2 regions of the Carboxydocella sp. ULO1 genome follow, and region 1 is predicted to be linked to the other one. Evidence: a T-box and tRNA genes for the amino acid it is inferred to sense, from the RefSeq annotation. Region 1 holds a T-box; the other holds one or more tRNA genes.
What was found. A T-box is a leader RNA that pairs with one kind of tRNA and senses whether it is charged. The one in region 1 lies ahead of leuS (leucine--tRNA ligase), so its partner is inferred to be a tRNA-Leu.
Positions count from the first base shown of each region.

Region 1 (11,671 bases):
ACTAAATAATTTATTACAATTAAACTAAAAATGTCAATACTGGATAAAGAATATTTTAACATACATCCACCACTTGACCACCGGTAATAACCTGCAGTTGCTCCAGGGTTACTGGCACAGCTGAATTGGGAGTACCGGCAGCAGCATAGACAAGCGGAAATCTCTGCATACTGATATCCAGATATACCGGCAGGGGCTGGGAGAGAGCAAAGGGACAAACTCCGCCAGCGGGATAGCCGGTATAGTGCAGGGCCTGTTCGGGGTTAGCAAAACGGATTTTGCGGGCTCCGGTTAAGGCCTTTAATTTTTTGGTATCCACCCTGAGATCTCCACAGGTAACTACCAGCAGGGGCTTCTCATCAGCCAGGAATACCAGGCTTTTAGCGATTTGGGCCGGTGTCACCCCTAGCGCCCTGGCAGCCAGCTCACTGGTTTCGGTACTGACCTCAAACTCGATTACCTTTATTCCCAGCTGGAATTGATCCAGAAATTCCTGAATCCGTTGATGAACTGGATTTTGCAGGGTTTGTACCACCATCGTCTCCCCCTCATCTCCTTTTTTAGAGTCAGTATAAAGAAAAATGGGAGAAAATGCAAGGCACTCGCCATTTTTGCCTGTTTATGCTATAATGGGCGGAGAAAACTGTCAACAGGGGTTAACCGGGATGGAAGCAGTTACCTTTATTCAACAACAAGTAAAAGGAGAACGCTGGCAGCATATTGAAGGGGTACGCCAGCAGGCCCGCCGCTTGGCCCTTATTCATGGACTGGAGCCGGAAAAGGCGGAACAGGCGGCCCTCTGGCATGATGTCGCCCGCGATTATCCTCCGGAGCGGTTGCTGGAACTGGCCCGGCAGCAGGGGCTGGAACTGGATGCCGACTGGCTGGCTGTACCCATGCTTTTACATGGGCCGGTGGGAGCGCAGCTGGCGGCTGAACAGGGGGTAAGGGACAAGGAAGTTTTGCAGGCCATTGCCCGTCATACCCTGGGCCATCCGGAGGCGACAGCCCTGGACAAGCTGTTGTTTGTGGCCGATATGATCGAACCGGGACGGGATTACCCTGGAGTGGAGGAATTGAGACTGCTGGCAGCCAGGGATCTGGAAGGGGCCTATCTGGCCGGGCTGGATCATACTCTCCGCTATTTGCTGGAGCGCCAGCAATACATCCATCCGCTGGCGGTTAGGGCCCGCAATGCCCAGTTACTAAGACTTAAGGCAAGGGAGGTAAAATAAGTGTCTGAGCAAGAGACCAGAAAGTTACTGGATTTGATTAAAGCCGGTGCCGAAGACAAGAAAGCCCGCAATATCACTATTCTGGAACTGGGTGAACTCTCAATTATGACCGATTATTTTGTCATCATGAGCGGTAATTCCACCACCCAGGTGCGGGCTATCGCCGATGGGATTGAAGAGAAGGTCAAGGAAGGCCTGGGGGTAATTCCCCTGCGGCGGGAAGGCCTGCGTTCTGGCCGCTGGATTTTGCTGGATTATGGTCAGGCGGTGGTGCATGTCTTTCTGGAGGAAGAGCGCCAGTATTATAACCTGGAACGTCTCTGGGGCGAGGCTAAGCGCCTTGACAGTTAAGCCGCTTTTCAGTATAATATCGGACAAAATGGTAATTTAATGGCGATGAAGGGGAAGAGTACCTTATTAGCCGGTTGACAGAGAGCCGCTGGCTGGTGGAAAGCGGTAACCGCCATAGGGGAACTGGCCCCGGAGCTGGAAAGGCGAACCCGCTGGCAGTAGTCTTTCCCGGCCGCCGCCGTTACCGGCAGCAAGGGGATCGGGCTTTTTGAGTCCGGTCAATTTGGGTGGTACCGCGGAAGCAAGGCCTTTCGTCCCAAGGGGGAGGAAAGGCTTTTCTATTTGGCAAAAATAAGGAGGAGTGGACTGGATGGAGCAGCGCTATAATTTTGCTGAGATCGAACCGAAGTGGCAGGCCCGCTGGGCGGAGGAAAAGCTCTACCGGGTAGAAGAAAGTCAGGACAAGCCCAAGTATTATTGTCTGGAGATGTTCCCTTATCCCTCCGGCAATTTGCATATGGGGCATGTGCGCAATTATTCCATCGGGGATGTGGTGGCCCGCTTTAAAACCATGCAGGGTTACCAGGTACTGCATCCCATGGGCTGGGATGCTTTTGGCTTGCCGGCAGAAAATGCGGCAATTAAGCATGGGATTCATCCGGCGACCTGGACCTGGTCCAATATTGACAATATGCGGCGGCAATTAAAGGGCATGGGGATCAGTTATGACTGGGACCGGGAGGTAGCTACCTGTCATCCCGGCTATTATCGCTGGACCCAGTGGCTGTTCCTGCAATTCTTCAAAAAAGGTCTGGCTTATAAGAAAAAATCGGCGGTTAACTGGTGTCCTTCCTGTGCCACCGTGCTGGCCAATGAGCAGGTGGTGGATGGGCACTGTGAACGCTGTGATTCCCAGGTTACCAAAAAGGACCTGGAACAGTGGTTCTTGCGCATTACCGATTATGCGGAACGTTTGCTGAATGACCTGGAAAAACTGACCGGCTGGCCGGAAAAGGTCAAGATTATGCAGGAAAACTGGATCGGCCGCAGTGAAGGGGTGGAAATCACCTTTGGCATCAAGGGGCGGGAGGAAACCATTACCGTCTATACTACCCGACCGGATACCATTTTCGGGGTAACCTATATGGTGCTGGCCCCCGAACATCCCCTGGTGCCGGAACTGGTAAAAGGCCAGCCCCAGGAAGCTGAGGTTATGGCTTTCCGGGAAAGAATGAAAACCCTGAGCGAAATCGCCCGCACATCCACGGAAGCGGAAAAGGAAGGGGTTTTCACCGGGGCCTATGCCGTCAATCCCCTGACAGGCAAGGAAGTACCCATCCTGATTGCCAATTACGTCTTACTGGATTATGGTACCGGGGCGGTAATGGGGGTTCCAGCCCATGATCAGCGGGACTTTGAATTTGCCCGCAAATACAAGCTGCCGGTGGTTGTGGTAATCCAGCCGGAAGGGGAAGAACTGGATGGTGCCAGCATGACCGCGGCCTATGCCGGGGAAGGCAAGCTGGTCAACTCCGGGGAATTCAATGGCCTGCCCAATGAAGAAGCCTGGGATAGAATCGCCGAAACCATTGAGGCCAGAGGACTGGGGCGCAAGCGGGTTAATTACCGCTTGCGGGACTGGCTGATTTCCCGCCAGCGTTACTGGGGTGCGCCTATTCCCATTGTCTACTGCGATAGTTGCGGGATTGTGCCGGTACCGGAAGAACAGCTGCCGGTGCTGTTGCCGGAAAATGTGGATTTCAAGCCCGGGGGTCAGTCACCTCTGGCGGAATGCGAGGAATTTGTCCACACCACCTGTCCGCAGTGCGGCGGAGCCGCCCGGCGGGAAACCGATACCATGGATACTTTTATCTGCTCATCCTGGTATTTCCTGCGCTACACTACCCCACGGGCTACAGATGTGCCCTTCGCCAAAGAGCTGGTAGACTTCTGGATGCCGGTGGACCAGTATATCGGCGGGGTAGAACATGCTATTTTGCATTTGCTCTATAGCCGTTTCTTCACCAAGGTTTTGTATGATCTGGGTTTGGTCAGTGTGGATGAGCCCTTTACCAATTTGCTCACTCAGGGCATGGTGCTGAAGGATGGGGCCAAGATGTCCAAGTCCAGGGGTAATGTGGTCAGTCCGGAAGAGATTATGGCCAAATACGGGGCTGATACCGCCCGGCTCTTCATCCTTTTTGCTGCTCCCCCGGAACGGGATCTGGAGTGGAGTGACCAGGGGGTAGAAGGGGCTTACCGTTTCCTGAACCGGGTCTGGCGCCTGGTTCACCATTACCATCAGAATCTGGCCGGAGTCAGCGCCTACCAGGGTGGGGAACTGAGAGCTGAGGACAAGGAGTTGCGGCGGCAGCTGCATGCCACCCTGAAAAAGGTTACCGATGATATCTCCCAGCGCTTCAATTTCAACACCGCCATCAGTGCCATCATGGAACTGGTCAATGGCCTCTATAGCTACAAGGACAAGGTAACTGAGCCCAATCTGGCGGTAGTCAAGGAGGCGCTGGAGTTGCTGGTCATCATGCTGGCTCCCTTTGCCCCGCATATTACTGAGGAATTGTGGCAGGCTCTCGGCCACACTGACAGTGTCCATCGCCAGAGCTGGCCCCGGGTGGATGAGCAGGCCCTGGTGGCTGAGGAAATTACCCTGGTGGTGCAAATCAATGGCAAGGTGCGGGATCGGGTGAATGTGCCCGCTGGCCTCAGTGTCCAGGAACAGCAGGAGGCGGTACTGGCCCTGCCCAAAGTTAAAAGCTGGCTGGAAGGCAAGACGGTGGTCAAAGTCATTCCGGTACCCAATAAACTGGTGAATATCGTGATAAAATAACCAGAGCGGGACTGTCTGGCGGGACAGTCTCCTCTTTTTTGCAGGAAAAAATCGGCCGAGGGAGAAGTATAGAGGGTGGAGGGGATTTGAGTTGTGGCAAGGATTGCGACTTAACTGGCAGCAAGCGTCAGCGACCCTGCGTTTTTTGCTGCTGGCCCAGTTTTTTGGACAAATGGGCCGCGGGATGTTTGAAGTTCTCTATAATCTGCTATTATTAAAATACGGATATACTACGGCCTTTGCCGGACAGGTGATTGGACTGTCAGCTGCGGTTACAGCCGTGATGATGCCCCTGGCCGGCCGGCTGGGGGACCGGCGGGGGCGGCGGACTTTGCTTATCCTTGGCCTGGCTGGCACCGGACTCTTCCTGGTCGCCCGGGCTTATACCAGCAGCCGCTGGCCGATTCTGGGGCTGGCGGTTCTTAGTGGTCTGACTTATGCCCTGGTTCAGGTCAATTTATATCCGGCCATTTCGGAATTGACTGGCGGCCGGGAACGGTCCGATTTTTTCAGCCTGGTTTTTGCGCTGCAGTTGCTGGGCGGTTTGGGCGGAAGTATCCTGGGCGGAGCCATCTCCGACTTGTTGCAGTTCTGGCAACTGACGGAAAAAACGGCTTTGCAGCTGGTGCTTACTCTGGCGGGGCTCTTAATGATACTGGGGGGCTGGCTGCAAAGCAGGAGCGGGGATTGGTCCGGGCCGGGCCAGGATCAGTACCGACAGGATCAGTCTTTGGCCTGGTCCAGGGAAGACCGGAAGGCAATGCTGGGGATTATCGGGTTTGCAGCCTTGATCGGTATTGGGGCCGGGTTGTTCATACCCTATATGAATATCTATTTTCGCCAGAGCTATGGAGCCAGTTACAGTGCCATCGGCCTGATTACTGGCCTGGGCCAGGCTACTACTGCATGGGCTGTCCTGCTGGGCAATGCCTGGGCTAAACGCTGGGGTTTTGTACGGACTATTATTGTTTTGCAGCTGGCTTCCCTGCCCTTTGCGGTAGGATTAGGTTATACACCTAATTTGCTCTGGGCAGCTCTCTTTTTCCTGGCGCGTATGGCCTTGATGAATGCTGCCCATCCGCTGGTGCAAAATATTACCCTGACGGCAGTGGCCGCAGATAAACGCGGGCTGGCTTCTTCCCTGAACGGCACTCTCTACCAGGCGGGCTGGGCCGTGGGAGGGCCGCTGACCGGTTATTTGCTGCACTGGGGAGGTTACCAAGCCGTCTTCTGGGGTGTCGGTTTGTTATATCTGGTAGGTACCGGCTGGTTTTATCTCTTTTTTGGCCGGCCATTGAAGGAGGAAGGGGAATGAGCAAGTGGCTAATTGTCAATGGCGATGATTTCGGATTATCTCCCGGCATCAACGAAGGGGTACGGCGCTGCCACCGGGAAGGGATTTTGACCAGCACTACCATCCTGGTCAACCAGCCCTGGGCCCGGGAGGCGGTGGACCTCAGCCGGGAATGTCCGGCCCTGGAAATGGGTGTGCATCTCAATTTGACAGTGGGCAAGGCCCTGACTGACGGCCGCCAGTTTGAACCCTATCCCGTTTTGTATGAACGCCTGCAGCGGGCCAGTGCCGAAGAGATCGCTCGTTTCCAGGAATGGGCGGAAGCAGAATGGCTGGCCCAGATTCAAACGGCCCGCAGCTGGGGCCTGGAACTGAGTCACCTGGATTCCCATCATCATGTCCACGGTTGGCCCTGGTTACGGCCGGTAGCACTGCACCTGGCCCGGCTCTTTGATTTACCCCTGCGGGCTCCCCAGGAGGAGGCTAAAGCCTTTTTCCGGCAGCAGGGAGTAGCAACTCCCGACTTTTTTGTGGAGCATTTTTTTGGTGCCGGGGTGACCAGGGAGAATTTTGAAAAAATCTTACAGGGGATGGCTGCTGGTTTTACAGAAGTGATGACCCATCCGGCGGTACCTGACTGGCAACTGCTGGCCATCAGCTCATATACCGAAAACCGGGGGCGGGAACTGGAGATTTTGCGCTGGCCGGGCTGGCAGGAAATAATGGCTGAGCTGGGAATTACTCCGGGTCACTGGCGTGATATTATGAGGAATTGGTAAAAGCGCATGTCAAAAATTTTACTTTGAAGGATGTTACTTTCAGTTATAATTTATTTAAATCTTTTAGAGTCAAAATATGAGCTGTTCCTCACAAGAAAGGTGATAACAGTGAAACGAAGTTATTTATGTTTGCACGAATTACCGGTTTTTCAGGGTTTGGATAGATCGGAGTTTGCTAGTGTTTGTATTAGTACAACCAAAAAAAAAATTCCAAAAGATAATTTTCTGTTCTATCAAGGTGAGCTTGCTAACACTATTTATTTAGTTAAAGCAGGGAAACTTAAACTTGTACAGATTAATGAGGAAGGGCGGGAAATAATCATTGAAGTAATAGGGCCTGGAGAAATAATTGGTGAGGAAGCATTGTTTCAAAAGGAGGAACAGAAGCATCTTTTTAGTGCAATTGCAATGGATGAAGCCATGGTATGTTGCTTTAATCGCAATCAGTTCGAGAAATTACTTCTACAAAACCCTGGTTTAGCAATAAAAATTATTAGTTATCTTGGACAAAAATTATATAAAATGACACAACACTTTAGTGAAGTAGTTGGCACATCAGTTAAGGATAAATTATTGCGACTATTTTTTAAGTTAGCAGATGTGTATGGACGGAAAACATCTAATGGAATAGTTATAGAATTGGAAATTACCCAACAAGAATTGGGTGATATGATAGGGGCCTCACGGGTTATGGTAAGTTATGCTTTGAAAGAATTGCGCAATTCAGGCATCATTATCCGATATGGAAAAAACTATATTCTGAAACCTGGACATTGTCTTGAAAAATATTGGGGTTGATAGGAAGTAATAAAGGGGTGGATATCCACCCCTTAAAGTGCTTTATAAGCTGTAAAAGATTTTACGTATAATTATTTTATATTTGTGATAAGCTGCAAAAAATGAAAAATGTAGTAAAAAAATTTACAACTTTCATAATTTGCTCGGCTTATAATAAACTTGTAGCCAAACAATCAGCTATAAGGAGGCGGGTGTTGTGGTAATCACTAAAGAAATTCAAGAATTAATCCCTATTGCTCCTATTATTCCTATTGTCACAGTATCTAGTAAAGGAGAACCACACTTGATTGTAGTAGGCAAAGTAAAGGAGGTGCGTGATAGCGATATTTTAGTTTTTGATATCTATAAAATGCAAACTACGCAACAGAATATCCTTGAAACTGGTAAAATGCAAGTAGTTATTGCCAGCCGGGAAGGTACTCCCAGGGGCTATCGTATTACCGGAAAAGCGCAGGTAGAAGGAAAACAAGTTTTGTTTAAAGCGGAAAGAGCGGAGCCGTTATTATAAAATAGAATGTGCAGTTATAGGACGCACCGGAATTAATCCGGTGCTGTTGTTTCAGTAATGTTTGTTTAATTTATATAATGTAGAAAGGGGGAAAATAAATGGCTCTTATCCTTGGTTTTAGTGGAAGTCCCATACCTAACAGTAATCTTGACTTTGTTATACGTGAAATTCTCCAGGCAACAGGACATAAAACTGAATTCATAAAAATCTCTCATCATAACATAAGGCCATGTCTGGGATGTTTTAAATGTGTTTCCACAAATAGGTGTGTGCAAGATGATGAAATGAATAAATTTCTGGAAAAAATTATAGAAGCGCAAGGTATTGTTATTGGGGGGTTTCCTACATTTTTCAGTTTGAATGCTTTAACCAAAACTTTTCTTGAGCGATGGTATCCACTTAAGCATAGGAGAATGTTAACTCATGGAAAATATGGAGTCACCGTAGCTGGAGGCTTTCGAGATGCTGCCAAAGTCAAAGAATATATTAATTCCTTTTTTAAATGGTATCAAATGGATTTGGTTGGAGATATTCAAATATCTGGTAATGCTCCCTGTCTTTTCTGCGGCTACGGGGAAGACTGTTTATACAGTAATGTTCCCCTTTTCTACGGAAGCAACAGAATTCGACCTGAAATGTTCTTTCAAGCTAAGGAAGACAAAGATTTACTGGAAAAGGCCAGAAGTCTTGGGCGCAAACTAGGGGAAAAAGTTTTAATAAAAGCGTAATAAGAACACAGGAGGTAAGCAATGGAGAAAGAACAGATTTATGAACTGATGCGCAGCCGGCGCAGTATCCGGCTTTACAAGCCCGACCCTATTCCTCAGGAGACGCTGGAGCGGATCATTGCCGGGGCCCTCTGGGCCCCCTCGGGGATGAACAAACAGGACTGGCTGGTGGTAGTGGTAACCGGCGAGAAAAAACAGGAGCTGATTCGCCTGTTTGGCGAAGGGGGAGAATATTTACGGGAACGGCTGGAACAGCTCTTCCCCCCCAAAATGGTCAATCTGACTATGCAGTTCTTTCGCACTGGCGGCAATGCCCAGGCCATCGTGCTGGTCTATGTACCCAGGGAACAGATAAAGATTTCGCCTGACATGAATCTTAATGAGCGCCATGCTGCCGAACATGATCGCATGGGCGCGATCCAGAGCGCTTCAGCCCTGATTCAGAACCTGTTGCTGCTGGCGCATGCCGAAGGGCTGGGTTCCTGCTGGCTCAATGGGCCTCTGTTCGTGCAGGAGGAAATCAACGCCTTGCTGGGTATCAAGGATAAGGAACTGGTGGCTGCCGTAACTCTGGGCTGGCCGGATCAGCAACCACCGGTACCACCCCGCAAACCGGATCGCGTCCTCTGGTACAAATAAACGACAAAATCTCCCAAAAAAGCCCCCTTGTTCCCGGGGGCTTTTCTTTTTTACAATGGGAGAGAGGTGAGAAAATTGGTCAGGAAAGTCATCATTGGTCTCTGTGCCGGTTTGGCCTGCTTTTTACTGGGCTGGCAAACCGGGCGGCTGGTGGAAAAAGAGCCGGCAGCCATGGTGCTAAAGGCGGACAAGCTCTTGAACCAGGTTAAACTGCCGGTTGATGCCAGCCTGGTGCCCGCAGCTCAGCCCCGGGTGGAGGAAGAAAAGCAAGAGCAATCCCTGACGGAGGTAAAAAAGGAGGCGCCGAAAAAGGTACAGACCAGAACAAAAATTAAAAATAACCAGCAAACGCAGCAGGTGGTGAACATTAATCAGGCTACCGCTGAGGAACTGGAGAATCTGCCTGGTATCGGTCCGGCCCTGGCCCGGCGAATAGTGGAATATCGCAATCAGCATGGTCTCTTTACTGATAAAGAGCAGTTACTGGCTGTGCCGGGCATCGGGCCGAAAAAGATGGTGGAACTCCGGCCCCGGGTCAGGATATGAATCCCCTGGTTGGAACTGCCCTCAGCTACGCTCTGGTGCTGCTCAGCTGGGAACAGGGGGGATGGCTGTTCTGGTTTGCTTGCCTGTTGGCCCTGCTGGCCCTTTTTAGCTGGCGGCCCCGGAAGATTCTACTGCCCATCGGGGCAGGGATAGTGCTGGCGGGGCTGGTGCTGGCTCTCTGGCAATATTCCTTTCCTCGCTTGCCCTGGCAGGAGGGGCAAAAGGTGACTGTGGAAGGGGAATGGCTGGAAACCAGTCCGACAGCTTATGGCTGGAAAGGCATCCTGCGTACTGATGCTGGCAAAGTGCTGGTCTATACCGGGACGGAGATCGGGGCAGGGCGCCGGGCCCGGGTTAGTGGTAAGGCGGAACAGCCGCCCCCGGCCCTCAATCCCGGCCAGTTCGATTACCGGCGCTATCTCTGGCACCGGAAGATCAGCTGGCAAATCAAGGCGGACAGGGTGAGTGACCTGGGGCCAGGCAGCAGTTGGCGCCTGGCTCTGGCAGGGCTGAGGGGACAAATCAGCCAGCAGGCACTAAACAATGCGCCGGGCCGCAGTGGCACCTTGCTGGCAGCCATGGTCTGGGGTCAGGAGCAGTACCTGGAGTCAGAGACCAGAGATGGACTGAACCGGGCGGGGCTGGCCCATCTCCTTTCTGTTTCCGGCTTCCATGTCTCCCTGCTGGCGGTGCCGGTCTGGCTCTGGAGCCGCCGGCTGGGGGGCTCGCCCTGGTGGCGGCTGGGGGCAGCTCTGACCCTGGCCCTTTTTTATGGCGCTCTTTCCGGTTTTGAGCCACCTGTACTCAGGGCGCTGATTATGCTGGCTCTGGCCATGCTGGGCCGGGAGCTGGGCCAGGGCAAAGATGATGAAGCCGGATTAGCCCTGGCTCTGTTTCTGACTTCCTTTACCCAGCCCTTGCTGATTACGGAAGCTGGTTACCAGCTGACCTTTCTTGCCACCTGGGCCTTGCTGGTGCCTGGGCGGCAGCTGAGGGGGCGCTGGGCCTGGCTGTCTTTGCCCCTGCTGGTACAGACCTTCACTTTACCAGCACTGATTTACCACTTCCACTACTTTAATCCCTGGTCCCTGCTGGCCAATCTGCTGCTAACCCCGGTGGCTACACTGACTCTCTGGCTGGGGTTTCTGGCCGGGAGTCTGGGCTGGTTCTGGCCCCTCTGGGGACAGGCCCTTTATCCGGCAGCAGCGTTGCCGGCCCTGCTGTTGCTCGCTGCTGCTGACCTGATCCAGCAGTTGCCGGGGGCCCGGTTGGTTTTTCGGGGCTGGTCGGCGGCTGCTACCGTCCTGTTTTTGCTGGTGCTGGCCTGGTTTTTACGGGGCGGCTGGGCGGGCAGCAGTGGCCTCTGGCTGCGGGGTTGGGCCTGGCGGCTATTGCCTGGTCGCTGGCGCTACGGACTGGCGGTAGGGCTGGTAATAGGCTGTTTTAGCCTTTACTGGCGCTGGTCCCAACCGGCTTTGCAGGTTACCTGGCTGGCTGTAGGGGAAGGGTTTGCTGCGGTAATCACTACCCGGACCGGGGAAACCTATTTGCTGGATGCCGGCCCAGCCGGCAAGCGGGTAGTAGGGGCCTATCTGGCCCAGGCGGGAATTGATCATCTGCGGGGAGTCATCATTACCCACCCTCATGCTGACCATTATGGGGGTCTGGAGGAGCTTATGGGGAAGGTGAGCATCGACTGGCTGGCAGCGGGGCCGGGAGCCTGGCAGGAACCGGCGCTGGCTGCCCTGGGGCAGAGCTGGCAGAGGGAGGGAACCCGACTACTCACCTGGCAGCAGGGGGAAGACAGACAGCTGGCCCCTGGTATGCGCCTCAGGGTATTAATGGCCAGAACAGCAGGAGAGGATTGGAATCAGCGCTCCCTTGTGATAGAATTGAAAAAGGACAATTACTCCCTCTTGTTTACCGGAGATGCCGATCGTCAGGGGCTGGACCAGCTGGCCAGTGCCTACCGGCCCCAGGACCTGCTGGCAGTAACTATGCCCCA
Region 1 is NZ_BDLQ01000012.1:31,519-43,189, forward strand. Features, by position in the region: gene ULO1_RS03090 (YbaK/EbsC family protein) at 56-538, opposite strand; gene yqeK (bis(5'-nucleosyl)-tetraphosphatase (symmetrical) YqeK) at 666-1,235, shown strand; gene rsfS (ribosome silencing factor) at 1,236-1,586, shown strand; T-box leader at 1,623-1,848, shown strand; gene leuS (leucine--tRNA ligase) at 1,897-4,374, shown strand; gene ULO1_RS03110 (MFS transporter) at 4,466-5,689, shown strand; gene ULO1_RS03115 (carbohydrate deacetylase) at 5,686-6,447, shown strand; gene ULO1_RS03120 (Crp/Fnr family transcriptional regulator) at 6,556-7,245, shown strand; gene ULO1_RS03125 (pyridoxamine 5'-phosphate oxidase family protein) at 7,442-7,753, shown strand; gene ULO1_RS03130 (flavodoxin family protein) at 7,852-8,481, shown strand; gene ULO1_RS03135 (nitroreductase family protein) at 8,503-9,120, shown strand; gene ULO1_RS03140 (helix-hairpin-helix domain-containing protein) at 9,196-9,666, shown strand; gene ULO1_RS03145 (DNA internalization-related competence protein ComEC/Rec2) at 9,663-11,671, shown strand, end outside.

Region 2 (15,591 bases), on a different contig from region 1:
CAGTGTAGAAACTATTATTTCAATCCTCAGCAAAATAGATGCTCAAGAACCCTTAAAGCCCCTGGTTCAGGAGATTAGCAATGGCGATATCCAGGGGGTAGTGGCAACTGTTGGTTGCAATAATGTCAAGATTACCCATGATTACCTGCACGTAAATTTAGTCAAAGAATTAATCAGCAAAGATGTACTGGTTGTGACAACGGGCTGTTCAGCTAATGCCCTGGCCAAAGCTGGTTTGCTCAATAGTGAAGCTACGGAAAAGTGGGCTGGGCCGGGCTTGAAGAAGATCCTGTCTCTCCTGGGTCAGGTAGCCGGTCTGGATAAACCCTTGCCGCCAGTCTGGCACATGGGCTCCTGTGTAGATAATTCCCGGATTGGTGATGTGCTGACAGCTCTGGCAGAATACCTGGGCGTGACTGTTCAGCAATTGCCTGTTGCCGCTTCGGCGCCGGAACATCAGCATGAAAAGGCCCTGGCTATCGGTACCTGGGCTGTAGCCATGGGATGTCTGGTTCACTTAGGAGTAATGCCTCCGATATTAGGGGGGCAGGAAGTCACTGCTTTCCTAACCAGTGGCGCAGAAGAGGTTCTCGGAGGCAAGTTTTTCGTAGAATCCGACCCTGTAAAAGCTGCAACGGTTATTTATGAACATATTCAGGCCAAACGCAAGGGACTGGGCTTATAGGAGGCAGTGACAATGGCCTGTTTACAGCGAGAGATCGTTATTATCGGCAACAGCATTGCCGGGATTACTGCTGCCCAGGAATTGAGGAGGCTTGTTCCCTGGCGGAAAATCACTATCTTGACTGCTGAGACAGAGGGCGGATTTTATAGTAAACCGCTATTAACCTACTTTCTGGCTCAGAAAATCCAGTCTGAACAAATCTATATTAAAACGGCTGCGGCCATAAAGGAACAGGGGATTGAACAAATTACCGATTATAAAGTACAGGCTATTGATGTTAACCGGCGACTGATAGTTGATAAACAAGGAAAGGAAATCCAGTATCAAAAGCTATTGATTGCCAGTGGGGCTGACCCTGTGGCTATTGACTTGCCTGGCGTCGAACTCAAAGGTGTTACCCCATTACGTACATTGGAACATCTACAAATCATCAAAGCTAGATTACAGCAAACCCAGAAATGCGCTATCATTGGCGGGGGATTGGTAGGCCTTAAAACTGCCTGGGCTTTGCGGGAACTGGACAAACAGGTAAGCATGATTATTTCCTCCAGTTATCCTTTTTCCCAGGGCCTGGATACAAGAGCAGGTGAAATCCTGGCAGCTCATTTGATTGAACACGGGATAGAGCTAATTTTCGGGGACAACCCGGTCGCCTTCACTGGCAGTCCAGAACAGGGCCTAACCGCTCTGCAGACGGCCAGGGGCAGAACATTGCCAGCAGGACTTGCGGTTATCGGTAAGGGAGTTAACCCCAATAGCGATTTCCTTGGCCGGGAAAAAGGCATACCGGTTAACCAATTTCAGGAAACAGAGTACGAAAATATCTATGCTGCCGGGGATGTGACCCTGGCCAAAGAAAAAGTTACCGGGAAACTGCGTAACCTGGCCCTTTGGCCGGTAGCAGCCCGACAGGGTTTAATTGCTGCCAGAAATATGGCCGGGTATAAAACAGCCTGGGATGATTATCAACCGGGCAATTCTGCTCATTTTGGCAGTTTGCGGCTGATTACCGGCGGACTTTCACCTTTGACTCCAGCTGAGGCTGAGGTGGAGGTTATAAAAGATAGGGGGAAAGAATACCAGAAGCTTGTTTTCCTTGAAGGAACCCTGGCCGGATTTATTTTGCTTGGAGCATCGGCCCGGATTGCCGGACCTCTTTCCTGGGGTCTAGGGAGTTGGAAAAAAGCGCAAGCACTGGACTGGTTCAGCAGGAAAAAAGCTGTTTTTGTCGAATAAAAAACAAAAAACAATTTGGAGCTGAGATTATGCAAATTCGCTCAAGGATTTTGGCCGGAATGATGTTGTTCCTGCTTCTAAGTGGTTGCGCTAAAGGTGGTACTATTTCCGGAAATGATCAGAACTGGTTAGCAGCTGATGCCAGAGAGGGATTGCGGGCTGCCTGGGAGAGGGATTATCGCCTCTTGAGCATTGTAACTGGCAATATCAACCGGTTACGCAGTTCTGACCAGCCCGCCTGGATTCTCGGAAAAGCTACGGGAGCACTGGAAGCTTTTATTTATACTGAGGAACAGGAATATCAACGTTTGGATGAAAACCGTAATATTAGCGTGGAGATAAAAAAAGAGCTGGTTACTCCCGGGCTTTTAACCCAGTTGTTGCAAACCAGAGCGGTACTAACCCACATTAAACAGGATATATTTGATCCCTGGAGCCAGAGCCTTCTGACCAATCAAGCCTTAACGGTAGAACAGGAAAAAGCAATTGAGCAAACAAAAGAATTATTGCAAAAACTTACTGATATATATGAAAAACTGGCAGATGAATGGGAAAAAATGAATGGTAACCAGAGACAGGAATTAGTACAGGAGTTAGGGCAGGTACAGGAGCAACTGCAAAAATTGAGTTATCCCCGCAAGGGTTAAGATTGGCAGAGGGAGGCGATAGTGGTGCGGGCGTTGAATTTCTATTCTTCCAATTACCATGGTCATCTGTTATGTCGCAAGAAGAATTGTACCATCAGACTGGGAGATAAGAGAGAGAAATATAGTGAAGGTGATATCGTTTGGATTACTGCCGGTAATCGCTTTGAACCCCGCAAAAAAGTTTTTACTGCTGTCCTGGACAGAGTAATTGTCAAAAAACTTTCAGAGTTAAATGAAGATGATTTAAAAGGAGAAAGTCCGGATATTCGTTCTCTGGATGATGTAATCAAGTATCTTTCTGAGATTTACAAACGTCCAGTAGAAAAGGATGAAACTGTTACAGTCATCTATTTTTCCGAAATTCTCGAGTAAGAGATAATTCCTCCGTGAAAAGGAGGAATTTTTTTCTTTGACATTTTATTCCTTCTATTATATAATAAATAATGGTTTTGTAAATCGTAATGTAATAACCGGGGAGATGCAGATTTTATGAATTTTACTGCTTTTTTATCTGAAAATCGTAATTTTCGGTTTTTATGGTTAAGTCAGCTGATATCAGCGCTGGGGGACTGGATCAGCTATGTCGCTTTAACTCTTTTTGTAATTGACAGGTATTCCAATTCCGTACAAGCCCTTGCCTGGATTACCCTTAGCAAGACCCTGGCCATTCTGTTTTTTGGGCCGCTTGGTGGGGCAATGGCTGATCAACACAACCGGAAAAAATTGATGGTCATTGCGGATTTATCCCGGTTTTTCCTTACTCTTTTGTTGCTTTTTTCCCCTCCCCTCTGGGCCTTAACATTGATAGTTTTTGCCTTAAATATTTTATCGTGCCTGTTTACCCCGGCCTATTATGCTATTATCCCTGAACTGGTTGAGGAAAAAAATCTGCTGGCTGCTAATAGCATTAATGGTGTTACGGCAAACAGTGTCTGGTTGCTGGGGACTTTAATTGGTGGTGTCATGGTTGCTGCTATCGGCTACCGATGGGCCTTTTTATTTGATGCTTTGAGTTTTCTTTTATCAGCACTTTTTCTGGCTTTCATTAACTATCGTTCGCAGAAAACGGCTCATTTTTCTTTGCTTATGCCTTTTCAGCAAACCTATCAGGGCCTGCGGGAAATAAAAAAATCACCACCGCACTTAATCATGTTTGCAGTGGTGTTTGGCTTTTTCCTGGCCGGTGGTTTTTATAATTTTGTCCAGCCCTTGATAATTCGCAAGGAACTGGGACTGGCTGAAGTTTACTACAGTTACGCTCTTGCCCTCACTGGCGGACTGATGATTTTAACCTCTTTTTTACTGGGGAAATATGGTCAGAGAGTTCCTAGACCATTACTGGTACAAATTAGTGTCCTGCTGGGCGGGATAGCATTTATACTGCTGGGCTGGCAGATCAACTGGGCAACTGTAGTGATTGCAGCTGCTCTGGTCGGAATATCCAATTCCTTTGGCGGTCTGGGCATGCGAACATTTATGCAGGAAATAACACCTAATGAGCTCAGGGGCAAAGTTTTTGGTTTGATCGAACCAATTATCAATAGCGCCATGGCAATTGCTGCGTTTGGTGGCATGGTAGTATTGAAGGGACTGGGCTATAACTGGCCGCTAAAATTAAGCGGGATCTTCCTGATTTTAGTCTTGTTTTTGGCGACCGCATTAAATAGATATAATAATTTACAATCTGATTTAAGTCAGCAAAATATCTCTGCATAAAAGAGAAACCCCTGCTTTTGCAGGGGTTTTTGACTTATTGGTGCCGAAGGCGAGACTCGAACTCGCACGTGGGGTAACCACGCCAGATTTTGAGTCTGGTGCGTCTGCCAGTTCCGCCACTTCGGCAGGATTTGGAGGCGGCGGTCGGAATCGAACCGACGCATATCGGTTTTGCAGACCGCTGCGTTACCACTTCGCCACGCCGCCATATTTAAGAAAATGGAGCGGAAGACGGGATTCGAACCCGCGACCCTCGCCTTGGCAAGGCGATGCTCTACCACTGAGCCACTTCCGCCTGCGAAAGATAGTATAAACTATCAGTAAAAAGAAGTCAAGTAGATTTAGAATTCTACATATATATGTAACACCCAGGGGGTTTTGGGAGGAAAGGAGGCGACCTCAATGGATTTTTTACAAAAACTGGAATTATATCGACAGCAGCAGGAAGCTTTGGCCTGGGAAGGCACCTTCAAAGACTATTTGCAGCTAGTCAAAGCAAGACCTTATATTGCTCAGCTTTCCCATGCCAGAATCTATAACATGATTAAAGATGCTGACATTGAAGAGGAAAATGGGGTAAAAAAATACAAGTTTTTTGCCGAAGAAATTTTTGGTTTGGAAAAAACCCTGGAGAAGCTGGTAGAGGAATATTTTCACTCAGCAGCGCGACGCTTGGATGTGCGTAAGCGCATTTTGCTTTTAATGGGGCCTGTCTCAGGGGGAAAATCAACGATTGTAACCATGCTCAAAAAAGGCCTGGAAAAATATTCGCGCACTGATAGAGGGGCGTTATACGGGATAAAAGGTTGCCCCATGCATGAAGAGCCATTACACCTGATTCCGGAAGAACTGCGCCCGGACTTTGAGCGGGAATATGGGGTTTATATCGAAGGTAACCTCTGTCCTGTTTGCCGTTTACGTTTACAAACGGAATTCAACGGACAGATCGAATTGATGCCGGTAGAAAGGGTAATTTTTTCCGAGGAAAACCGGATTGGCATAGGTACTTTCACACCTTCTGACCCCAAATCCCAGGATATTGCTGACCTAACAGGCTCCATTGACTTTTCTACGATTACTGAATATGGTTCTGAGTCTGATCCCCGGGCTTATCGCTTTGATGGTGAGCTGAACATTGCCAACAGAGGGATCATGGAATTCCAGGAAATGTTAAAATGTGACGAAAAATTCCTCTGGAACCTGTTGAGCCTATCACAGGAAGGAAATTTCAAGGCCGGCCGCTTTGCTTTAATTTCGGCAGATGAAGTTGTAGTAGCTCACACAAACGAAGCTGAGTATAAAGCTTTTATCAGCAATAAGAAAAATGAGGCTCTGCAGTCCCGGATAATTGTCATCAGGGTACCTTATAATCTGAAAGTTTCAGAAGAGGTCAAGATCTACGAAAAATTAATTCGCAACAGTGATATGAAACATATTCACATTGCTCCCCATGCTTTACGGGTAGCTTCTATTTTCTCTGTGCTCAGCCGCCTGAAAGAATCCAAGAAACAGGGAATGGACCTGGTCAAGAAAATGAAGCTTTATGATGGAGAAGATGTAGAGGGATTCAAGCAAAAAGATGTAACTGAACTGCTGAATGAGAATCCTGATGAAGGGATGAGCGGGGTTGATCCGCGTTATGTAATTAACCGAATTTCCAGTGCGCTGGTGACCAAGGATACAACCTGTATCAATGCTCTTGATGTACTGCGGGCTCTTAAAGATGGACTGGATCAGCATCCATCCATTACCAAGGAGGAAAAAGAGCGGTTGATCAATTTCATTGCCATTGCCCGGCGGGAATTTGATGAGATCGCTAAAAAAGAAGTGCAAAAGGCTTTTGTCTATTCCTATGAAGAGAGTGCCAGAACCCTGTTCCAGAACTATCTTGATAATGTAGAGGCCTATTGCAATGGAGTAAAATTAAAAGATCCCATTACTGAAGAAGAACTAGATCCAGATGAGAAATTGATGCGTTCCATTGAAGAACAGATCGGGGTTTCGGAAAATGCCAAGAAAAGTTTTCGGGAGGAAATCCTGATTCGCCTTTCCAGTTATGCCCGGCGGGGAAAAACTTTTGATTACAACAGTCATGAACGCCTTAAAGAGGCTATTGAGAAAAAACTCTTTGCCGACTTGAAAGATGTAGTTAAAATTACAACCTCTACCCGTACTCCCGATGCGGAACAGCTAAAGCGTATTAACCAGGTATCCAAGCGCCTCATTGATGAACACGGGTATTGCCCGGTCTGTGCCAATGAATTGCTAAAATATGTAGGAAGCTTACTTAACCGGTAACGGGAGGGGGTAATATGACATCGATTATCTCCCGGGACGATTGGTCACTGCATCGCAAAGGGTTCCTTGATCAACAAAGACATCAGGAGAAGGTAAAGGAAGCTATAAAAAACAATCTGGCAGATATTGTTAGTGAAGAAAGCATCATTATGTCTGATGGTAAAAAGATAATTAAAGTTCCCATTCGCTCCCTGGATGAATATCGTTTCCGCTATAATTTTAACAAGCAAAAGCATGTGGGCCAGGGTAAAGGAGACAGTAAAGTCGGTGATGTTTTGGGGTCAGATGTGAAAGCCGGCAAAGGACCGGGTAAAGGCCCCGGCGCCGGCGATCAGCCTGGGTTTGATTATTATGAAGCAGAAGTAACGGTAGATGAGCTGGCAGCATTGATTTTCGAAGATCTGGGCCTACCCAATCTGGAACAAAAAACGGCACCAGAGCTGGAGAATGTGAAATATCACTTCAATGATGTCCGCAAAGTGGGTATTACGGGCAACCTGGATAAGAAAAGAACACTTCTGGAGAATTTGAAACGCAATGCATTAAAGGGAATTAAAGGAATTGGCAAAATCAGCAAAGATGACTTGCGATTTAAAACCTGGGTGGAAAAATTTGAGTATCACGCCAATGCAGTAGTCCTGGCTATGATGGATACTTCCGGGTCAATGGGGCCCTTTGAAAAATACATTGCTCGCAGTTTCTTTTTCTGGATGGTGAAGTTTTTGCGTACAAAATATAAAGCGGTAAATATAGTGTTTTTAGCCCACCACACTGAGGCTAAAGAGGTCACAGAAGACGAATTTTTTACTAAAGGCGAATCAGGGGGTACGCGCTGTTCCTCGGTGTATAAACTGGCCCTGGATATTATTGAAAAACGCTATAGTCCCCAGGATTATAATATTTATGCCTTTCATTTTTCGGATGGCGATAATCTGGCTTCAGACAATGAATTGTGTGTCAAGTTGTTACATCAGCTGGCAGAACAATGTAATATGGTTGGCTATGGAGAAATTGTCGGGCCCTATTACCGGCATAGCACTCTATATTCTGTTTTTAAGCGGATTAACCATCCTCGTTTTGTAGCTGTAACCATAAAAGATAAAACTGGTGTCTATCCAGCCCTGAAAGCTTTTTTTGGACCCCAGGCTGATATGGCATAAAAGGGGGGGTAACGGTGGCAGATAAACAGGAAATCAAAGCTCTGCAAAAAGCTATTAGCGAAATCGAAGCCATCGCCCTGGATTTTGGTCTGGATTTTTTTGATATGCGTTTTGAAATTTGTCCTGCCGATATTATCTATACTTTTGGAGCATATGGGATGCCTACCCGCTTTTCCCACTGGAGTTTTGGCAAGGCATTTCACAAGATGAAAACTTCCTACGATTACAACTTGAGCAGAATTTATGAACTGGTAATCAATTCTAACCCCTGCTATGCTTTTTTGTTAGAGGGAAACAGTTTAGTGCAAAATAAAATGGTAATAGCCCATGTCTATGCCCATTGCGATTTTTTTAAAAATAACCGCTGGTTTGCCAGAACAGATCGCCAAATGGTGGACATTATGGCTGTGCATGCTCTGCGGATTGCCGACTATGAATTTCATTATGGTTTTCGGGAAGTGGAGAAATTTCTTGATGCTGTTCTCTCTATTCAGGAGCATATTAATCCACACCAGATTAAGGAGAAAGACGGCAGGCCTGTCAAAGAAAAAAAGCCAGAGCCTGCTGGGTCCTATGCTGATCTCTGGCAACTGGATAGCAGAGAAATACAGGACCAAGAAGAGGAGGAGGAAAACAATAAGAAGCTGCCGGAAAAAGATTTGCTGAAATTCATTATGGAAAACTCATTGGATTTAACGGACTGGCAACGGGATATAATTGCTATGATTCGCAGTGAAATGTACTATTTCTGGCCCCAGTTGGAAACTAAAATCATGAATGAAGGCTGGGCTACTTTCTGGCACGTCCGGATTATGCGGGAATTGGCTCTAACCGAAGATGAGGCTATTGAATTTGCTAAACTCCATGCTGGCATCAGCCAGCCTAATCCCTATCATATCAATCCCTACCTGGTAGGCTGGCGTATCTGGGAATATCTGGATAAAAAATACGGCCGGGATGAGCTGTTTCTGATCAGGGAAGTGGATCATGATCAGTCATTTTTGCGAAATTATTTAAATGAAGAGCTGGTAGAGGAACTGGACCTTTATCTTTATCAAAAGGTGGGGCAAAACTGGCAGATAACAGAGAAAAAATGGGAACAAATCAGGGATAATCTGGTCTTTAGCTTGAATAATTGTGGATTTCCTTATATAGAAGCGGTAGATGGGGATTATAACAAACGGCATGAGCTGTATCTCTTACACAGGTATGAAGGAATTGAGCTGGATACAAAATATCTGGAAAAAACCTTGCATTATGTCAGTTTCCTCTGGGGTCGACCGGTACATCTGGAGACAGTTATCGACAATAAACGCGTTCTTTTTACCAGCGATGGTTTCAGAAGCAGCAAGCGATTATTGTGATTGCTTGACTTTTCAAACTATCTTATTTATAGTGGAAGCAGTGAAGTTGCAGGAATTCTATGGTAATGAGGAGTCAAAAAGAGATGGATAGGCGTCAATTGAAGCTGGCCCTGGTCTACCAGCTGGGGCCAGCCAAAGCCATCAATTACTATTATGCTCAGGGGCAAAAGATCAGCTTCCGGTTGGAGTGTGACCCTTCTACCCTGATGGAAGAATTACAACTGCAGGGGATCTGGTGGGTAACTGATGAAGATGAGGAATATCCTGCGGCTTTGCGGGAATTGCATCAGCCGCCCCTTCTTCTTTTTGGCCAGGGGGACAAGCAAGTTTTAAAGAAACCCATGATTTCCGTAATCGGCAGCAGAAAAGGTACCGAATACGGGCGACAGGTGGCTGTGCAGGTTAGTAATCAGCTGGCTGCCTGTGGCTATGTAGTGGTTTCAGGGCTAGCCTATGGCATAGACAGCTTTGCTCACCAGGGAGCTCTGCGTTCTGGTCTGACCATTGCGGTCCTGGGCAATGGGCTGGGACGCATATATCCGGCTGCAAACCGGTCCCTGGCGGAGAAAATCATAAACCGGGGCTGTTTATTGTCCGAATTCTGGCCGGGAACAGAGCCTAAACCCTGGCATTTTCCCATGCGCAACCGCATTATTGCTGGTTTAGGTCAGAAGCTGATTGTGGTTGAGGCAGCAGAAAACAGCGGTACCTTGATTACTGTAGATTACGCCCTGGAACTGGGACGGGAAGTCTGGGCGGTCCCTGGACCCATTACCAGTATATATTCTAAAGGAACCAATAACCTGATAAAACAGGGAGCCATGCCGCTTTGTGACCTGGAGGATCTGGATTTACCGCCGGTAAAGGAAAATACTGCAGATTCAGAACTCCCGACCAGAATTTTATCCTTAATTAACCGGGGCTTTACCGATGCGGTAGCTTTGGCCCGTGAACTCAATCTGAATCTGGATATAGTCATGGCGGAATTAACCAGAATGGAACTGCGTGGACAGGTTATTCGTTTTGGCAACAATTTTTGGGCGTGAGGTGTTGATTGTGGCAAAAACCCTGGTGATCGTTGAATCTCCAGCTAAAGCAAAAACTATCAACAAGTTTTTGGGCAGAGGTTTTAAAGTAGCAGCTTCCATGGGACATGTACGCGATTTGCCGAAAAGTCAGCTGGGAATAGATGTGGAAAAGGATTTTGCTCCTAAATATATCGCCATCAGGGGTAAAGGGGATTTGATCAAATCCCTCAAAGCTGAGAGCAAAAAAGTAGATCAAGTTCTGCTGGCTACTGACCCGGACCGGGAAGGGGAAGCCATTGCCTGGCACCTGGCTAACTTGTTAGAACTACCTCCTGAAGCCAGGTGTAGAATTGAATTTAATGAAATTACCAAAGCAGCCATTCAAAAGGCCGTAAAACAACCACGCCAGCTGGACTGGCATCGCATTGATGCCCAGCAGGCCCGGCGCGTACTGGACCGTCTGGTGGGTTATTCCTTGAGTCCATTTCTCTGGAAGAAGATCAAAAAAGGGCTTTCAGCCGGACGGGTGCAATCTGTTGCGGTGCGGTTGATTTGTGATCGCGAGGAAGAGATTCGCGAGTTTGTTCAGGAAGAGTACTGGAGCCTGGAAGCCATTTTTACTGAACCAGGGCAGACTCATAAACTGGTAGGGAAGCTGGTACAAATCGGTGACCAGAAAGCGGAAATTAAAAATCGGGAAGAGATGGAAAAAATCCTGGCGGACCTGGCCAGTATCCAGCAGGTTCAGGTAACAGCAGTGAAGAAGAAAGCCAGGTTGCGTCAACCGCCTGCTCCCTTTACTACCAGTACACTGCAGCAGGAGGCCAGCAAAAGGCTGAATTTTTCCACCCGCAAGACTATGCAGCTGGCTCAGCAGCTGTATGAAGGGATTGAACTGGGAAAAGAGGGAGCTGTCGGTTTAGTCACATATATCCGAACCGATTCGGTCAGGATTGCAGAAGAGGCACAGCGAGAAGCGGCGGATTATATCAAAACCGAATTTGGCAATGCTTACCTACCGGAAAAGCCGCGACAATTCGCCAGCAAAGGTAAAATTCAGAATGCCCATGAAGCTATTCGGCCTACTTCTATGAGCAGACCGCCGGAAAATATCAAGCAGTTTTTGACCAGAGATCAGTACCGGCTATATAAGCTGATCTGGGATCGTTTTCTGGCCAGTCAGATGGCTCCAGCTCAGCTGGAAACAACCAGCATCGATGTAGACATATCACCATATTTGTTCCGTATTACCGGTACGGTGGTGATTTTCCCCGGATTTATGAAAATTTATCAGGATGAGGAGAAGGAAGAGGAAAAACAGATTCCCCCTGTATTTGAAGGGCAATGGCTGGAATTAAGAGAACTGAAACCGGAACAGCATTTTACCCAGCCACCACCCCGTTACACAGAAGCTTCTCTGGTTAAGACTTTGGAGGAACTGGGGATTGGACGTCCATCAACCTATGCTCCGACCATCGAAACCATTCAGAAACGGGGCTATGTTACCAGGGAACAAAAACATTTTTATCCTACCGAACTGGGACAAATGGTAGTGGAGTTATTAAAACAGTTTTTCCCGGATATTATTGATGTGGAATTTACTGCAAAAATGGAAGAGGATCTGGATAAAATTGAAGAAGGGGAAAAGCGCTGGGTAGATGTAGTCCGTAGTTTTTATGAGCCTTTTCGAGAAGAATTGCAGCAGGCGGAAATAAAAGCTGAAAAAATTGTGGTAGCGGATCCGGTGGTTGAGGAAAAATGCCCTAATTGTCAGGCTAATCTGGTGATCAAAACCGGGCGTTTTGGTAAATTTTTGGCCTGTCCTAATTTTCCGGAGTGTCGTTTTACCAAACCCTTGCTGGAGGAAACGGGGGTATTGTGTCCTCAGTGTGGTGGTATGCTGGTGAAAAGGCGGAGCAAAAAAGGAAGAACCTTTTTTGGCTGTGTTAATTATCCGGAATGTGATTTTACGGTTTGGAACGAACCGGTACCGGAGAAATGTCCCCAGTGCTCTGCGCTAATGGTGAGAAAAAGCAAGAAAATAGCAGAGTGTATTAAATGCAAAACTAAGGCCCAGGTATCTTAGGAGGAAAGAAAGTGGCTACGATACAGGTTATTGGAGCGGGATTAGCTGGTTGTGAAGCCGCCTGGCAGGCGGCGAATCTAGGTGTAAATGTGGTTTTAAAGGAAATGCGGCCGTCTAAAATGACACCGGCCCATCATACCGGTTATTTTGCTGAGCTGGTTTGTAGTAACTCTCTGAGAGGCAATGCTCTGGAAAATGCTGTGGGTTTGCTTAAAGAAGAGATGCGCCGGCAGAACTCTCTCATAATGCAGGCGGCGGAAAAATATCAGGTGCCGGCTGGTGGGGCCCTGGCGGTCGATCGGGAGGGCTTTTCCCGTTACATAACGGAAACCATTCATAAACACCCCCGGATCACTGTTATTCAGGAAGAAGTAACCGCCATTCCGGAGGAAGGGATTGTGATTCTGGCTTCGGGGCCGCTGACTTCTGCTGCCCTGGCAGAGGCTATTCTGAAGTTTACCGGGGAAGATTATTTGTATTTTTTTGATGCCGCAGCCCCCATCGTAACCAGGGAATCTCTGGATTTCAGCAAGGTGTTTGCTGCTTCCCGTTATGGCAAGGGGCAGGGGGATGAATATTTGAACTGCCCACTGGACGAACAACAATATCTGAGATTCTGGCGTGAGCTGGTAGAAGCAGAGAAAGCACCGGTAAAGGATTTTGAAAAACAGATTTTTTTTGAAGGCTGTATGCCGGTAGAAGTGCTGGCAGCCCGGGGGGAAAAGACATTGCTCTTTGGGCCCATGAAGCCTGTAGGACTTATTGATCCCCGTACCGGTAAACAGCCTTATGCAGTGGTACAGTTGCGTCAGGATAATGCCGAAGGGACCCTCTATAACCTGGTGGGTTTCCAGACTCACTTGAAATGGGGGGAACAGGAGAGGGTTTTCCGCTTGATTCCCGGGCTGGAAAAGGCGGAATTTGTCCGTTATGGTGTAATGCATAGGAATACTTACATAAATTCCCCCAGAATTTTATTACCTACTCTGCAAACCAGGAAAAGGACGACTTTGTTTTTTGCCGGGCAGATTACCGGGGTCGAGGGCTATGTAGAATCAGCGGCAGCGGGCTTAATTGCCGGTACCAATGCGGCCCGTTTGGCCATAGGACAAGAACCGCTGGTCTGGCCCCGAACCACTGCCCATGGGGCATTGATTCATTATATTACCAGTGCCCGGCCGGATAATTTTCAACCGATGAATGTAACCTATGGCCTTTTCCCGGCCCTTGCAACCAGGATAAAGAACAAGAAAGAAAGAAATCTGGAACTGGCCAAACGGGCCCTTGCGGATTTGGAGCAGTTCCGCTACCGATGGGGGTGATTGGTTTGTTAAAGGGAACGACGATAGCCGCTGTCCGTAAGCAAGGGATTACTGCTATGGCCGGTGACGGGCAGGTAACTTTCGGCAATGCCATGATTATGAAACACCAGGCCTGCAAAGTGCGGGAACTTTATGGTGGTAAAGTGCTGGCCGGTTTCGCCGGTTCGGTAGCTGATGCCTTTACCCTTTTTGAAAAGTTTGAGAGCAAACTGGAGGAATTCAGGGGAAATTTAACCAGAGCTGCTGTCGAGCTGGCCAAAGAATGGCGGCGGGACAAAATCCTGATGAAACTGGAAGCCATGATGATTGTGGCTGATTTGCAACAAATACTGATAATCTCCGGGAACGGTGAAGTGATTGAGCCTGATCAGCCATATATAGCTATTGGGTCAGGAGGCGCCTATGCAATGGCAGCCCTGAAGGGTTTGTATCATCATTCCGCACTGCCTGCAGATAGCATGGCAGAAGAGGCTTTAAAAATCGCTGCCTCTCTCTGTGTATATACCAATGAGCATATTACTGTGAAGCGGATAGGGGGGTAAGACCGTGCAGGAACTGACTCCTAAACAGATAGTACAGGAACTGGATAAATATATAGTGGGTCAGCATAAGGCTAAAAAAGCTGTGGCCATAGCACTGCGCAATCGGATCAGGCGGAAAAGGCTGCCCAGAGAACTTCAGGAAGAAGTGCTTCCTAAAAATATTATTATGATCGGTCCAACCGGAGTGGGTAAAACCGAAATAGCTCGTCGGATTGCCAAACTGGTGAATGCTCCTTTTGTTAAAGTGGAGGTTACGAAATTTACGGAAATCGGTTATGTTGGCCGGGATGTAGAGGCAATGGTAAGGGATCTGGTGGAAACGTCCATTCGCATGGTCAAAGAAGAAAAAATGCAGGAAGTGGAAGAACGCGCCTATGAACTGGCTGAGGAGCGGTTACTGGACATAATTGCCCCTCGAACTCAGCAAAATTTGAACCGCAAAAATCCTTTCGAATTATTTTTTGGTAGCAATCAGGAAGAGCAGGAACCGGTACAGGTATCAGAACAAGATGAACTCCAGCGGGTTCATCAGCGCCAGTTACTAAAAGCAGGCAAGCTGGATAATATGTTGATTGAAATCGAAATCGAAGAAACTAACCGCCCGGTGGTGGAAGTTTTTTCGGGAAGCATTGAGGATATGGGTTTGAATATTCAGGATATGCTAAGCGGCTTCCTGCCCAGGAAGAAGCGAAAACGGAAAGTAACTGTAGCGGAAGCGAGAAGAATATTGATGCAGGAAGAGGCACAGAAACTCATTGATATGGATGAAGTGATTGCAGCAGCGATTGAGCGAGCAGAAGAAACAGGAATAATTTTTCTGGACGAAATTGACAAGATTGCAGCCAGGGAACAGACTGGTGGGCCAGATGTGTCGCGGGGTGGGGTTCAGCGGGATATATTGCCGATTGTGGAAGGTTCAACCGTCATGACCAAATATGGGGCCATCAAAACAGATCACATGCTCTTCATTGCTGCTGGTGCCTTTCATGTTGCGAAACCATCGGATTTGATTCCAGAACTGCAAGGAAGATTTCCAATCCGGGTTGAATTAGAACCATTGAGTGAACAGGATTTTTTACAAATTTTAATTGAGCCGCAGAACTCATTAATCAAGCAATATACAGCTTTGCTGGCTACAGAAGGCATAGAAGTTAAATTCTCTGAAAATGCCCTTGCTGAAATAGCGAAAATAGCTTATACTGTAAATGAAGAAACAGAGAATATCGGGGCACGAAGATTACACACTATTTTGGAAAAAGTTCTGGAAGATATTGCCTTTGCTGCTCCGGAAACTGAGGAAAAACATATTACTATTGATGCCGAATATGTCAGAAAAAAGCTGGCTGATGTGGTGCAAAATCGGGATTTGAGCCGATATATTTTATAAACACTATTCTTTGGAGGGACAGCAGGAATGGAAGAAATGGAAATACTTTTAGAGAAGACGAGGAAGATCAACCGACTTTTACAGAAAGCAGCGGGCAACCCTGTAGATTTTGAAGAAATG
Region 2 is NZ_BDLQ01000021.1:110,551-126,141, reverse strand. Features, by position in the region: gene cooS (anaerobic carbon-monoxide dehydrogenase catalytic subunit) at 1-685, shown strand, start outside; gene ULO1_RS04730 (NAD(P)/FAD-dependent oxidoreductase) at 698-1,921, shown strand; gene ULO1_RS04725 (hypothetical protein) at 1,951-2,568, shown strand; gene ULO1_RS04720 (ASCH domain-containing protein) at 2,593-2,940, shown strand; gene ULO1_RS04715 (MFS transporter) at 3,058-4,284, shown strand; tRNA gene ULO1_RS04710 (tRNA-Leu) at 4,323-4,410, opposite strand; tRNA gene ULO1_RS04705 (tRNA-Cys) at 4,417-4,491, opposite strand; tRNA gene ULO1_RS04700 (tRNA-Gly) at 4,505-4,579, opposite strand; gene ULO1_RS04695 (PrkA family serine protein kinase) at 4,687-6,582, shown strand; gene yhbH (sporulation protein YhbH) at 6,597-7,742, shown strand; gene ULO1_RS04685 (SpoVR family protein) at 7,757-9,106, shown strand; gene dprA (DNA-processing protein DprA) at 9,190-10,152, shown strand; gene topA (type I DNA topoisomerase) at 10,163-12,220, shown strand; gene trmFO (FADH(2)-oxidizing methylenetetrahydrofolate--tRNA-(uracil(54)-C(5))-methyltransferase TrmFO) at 12,232-13,542, shown strand; gene hslV (ATP-dependent protease subunit HslV) at 13,548-14,084, shown strand; gene hslU (ATP-dependent protease ATPase subunit HslU) at 14,089-15,471, shown strand; gene codY (GTP-sensing pleiotropic transcriptional regulator CodY) at 15,508-15,591, shown strand, end outside.
Region 2: it has a tRNA-Leu gene. The T-box ahead of leuS (leucine--tRNA ligase) is inferred to sense a tRNA for this amino acid. The anticodon was not compared.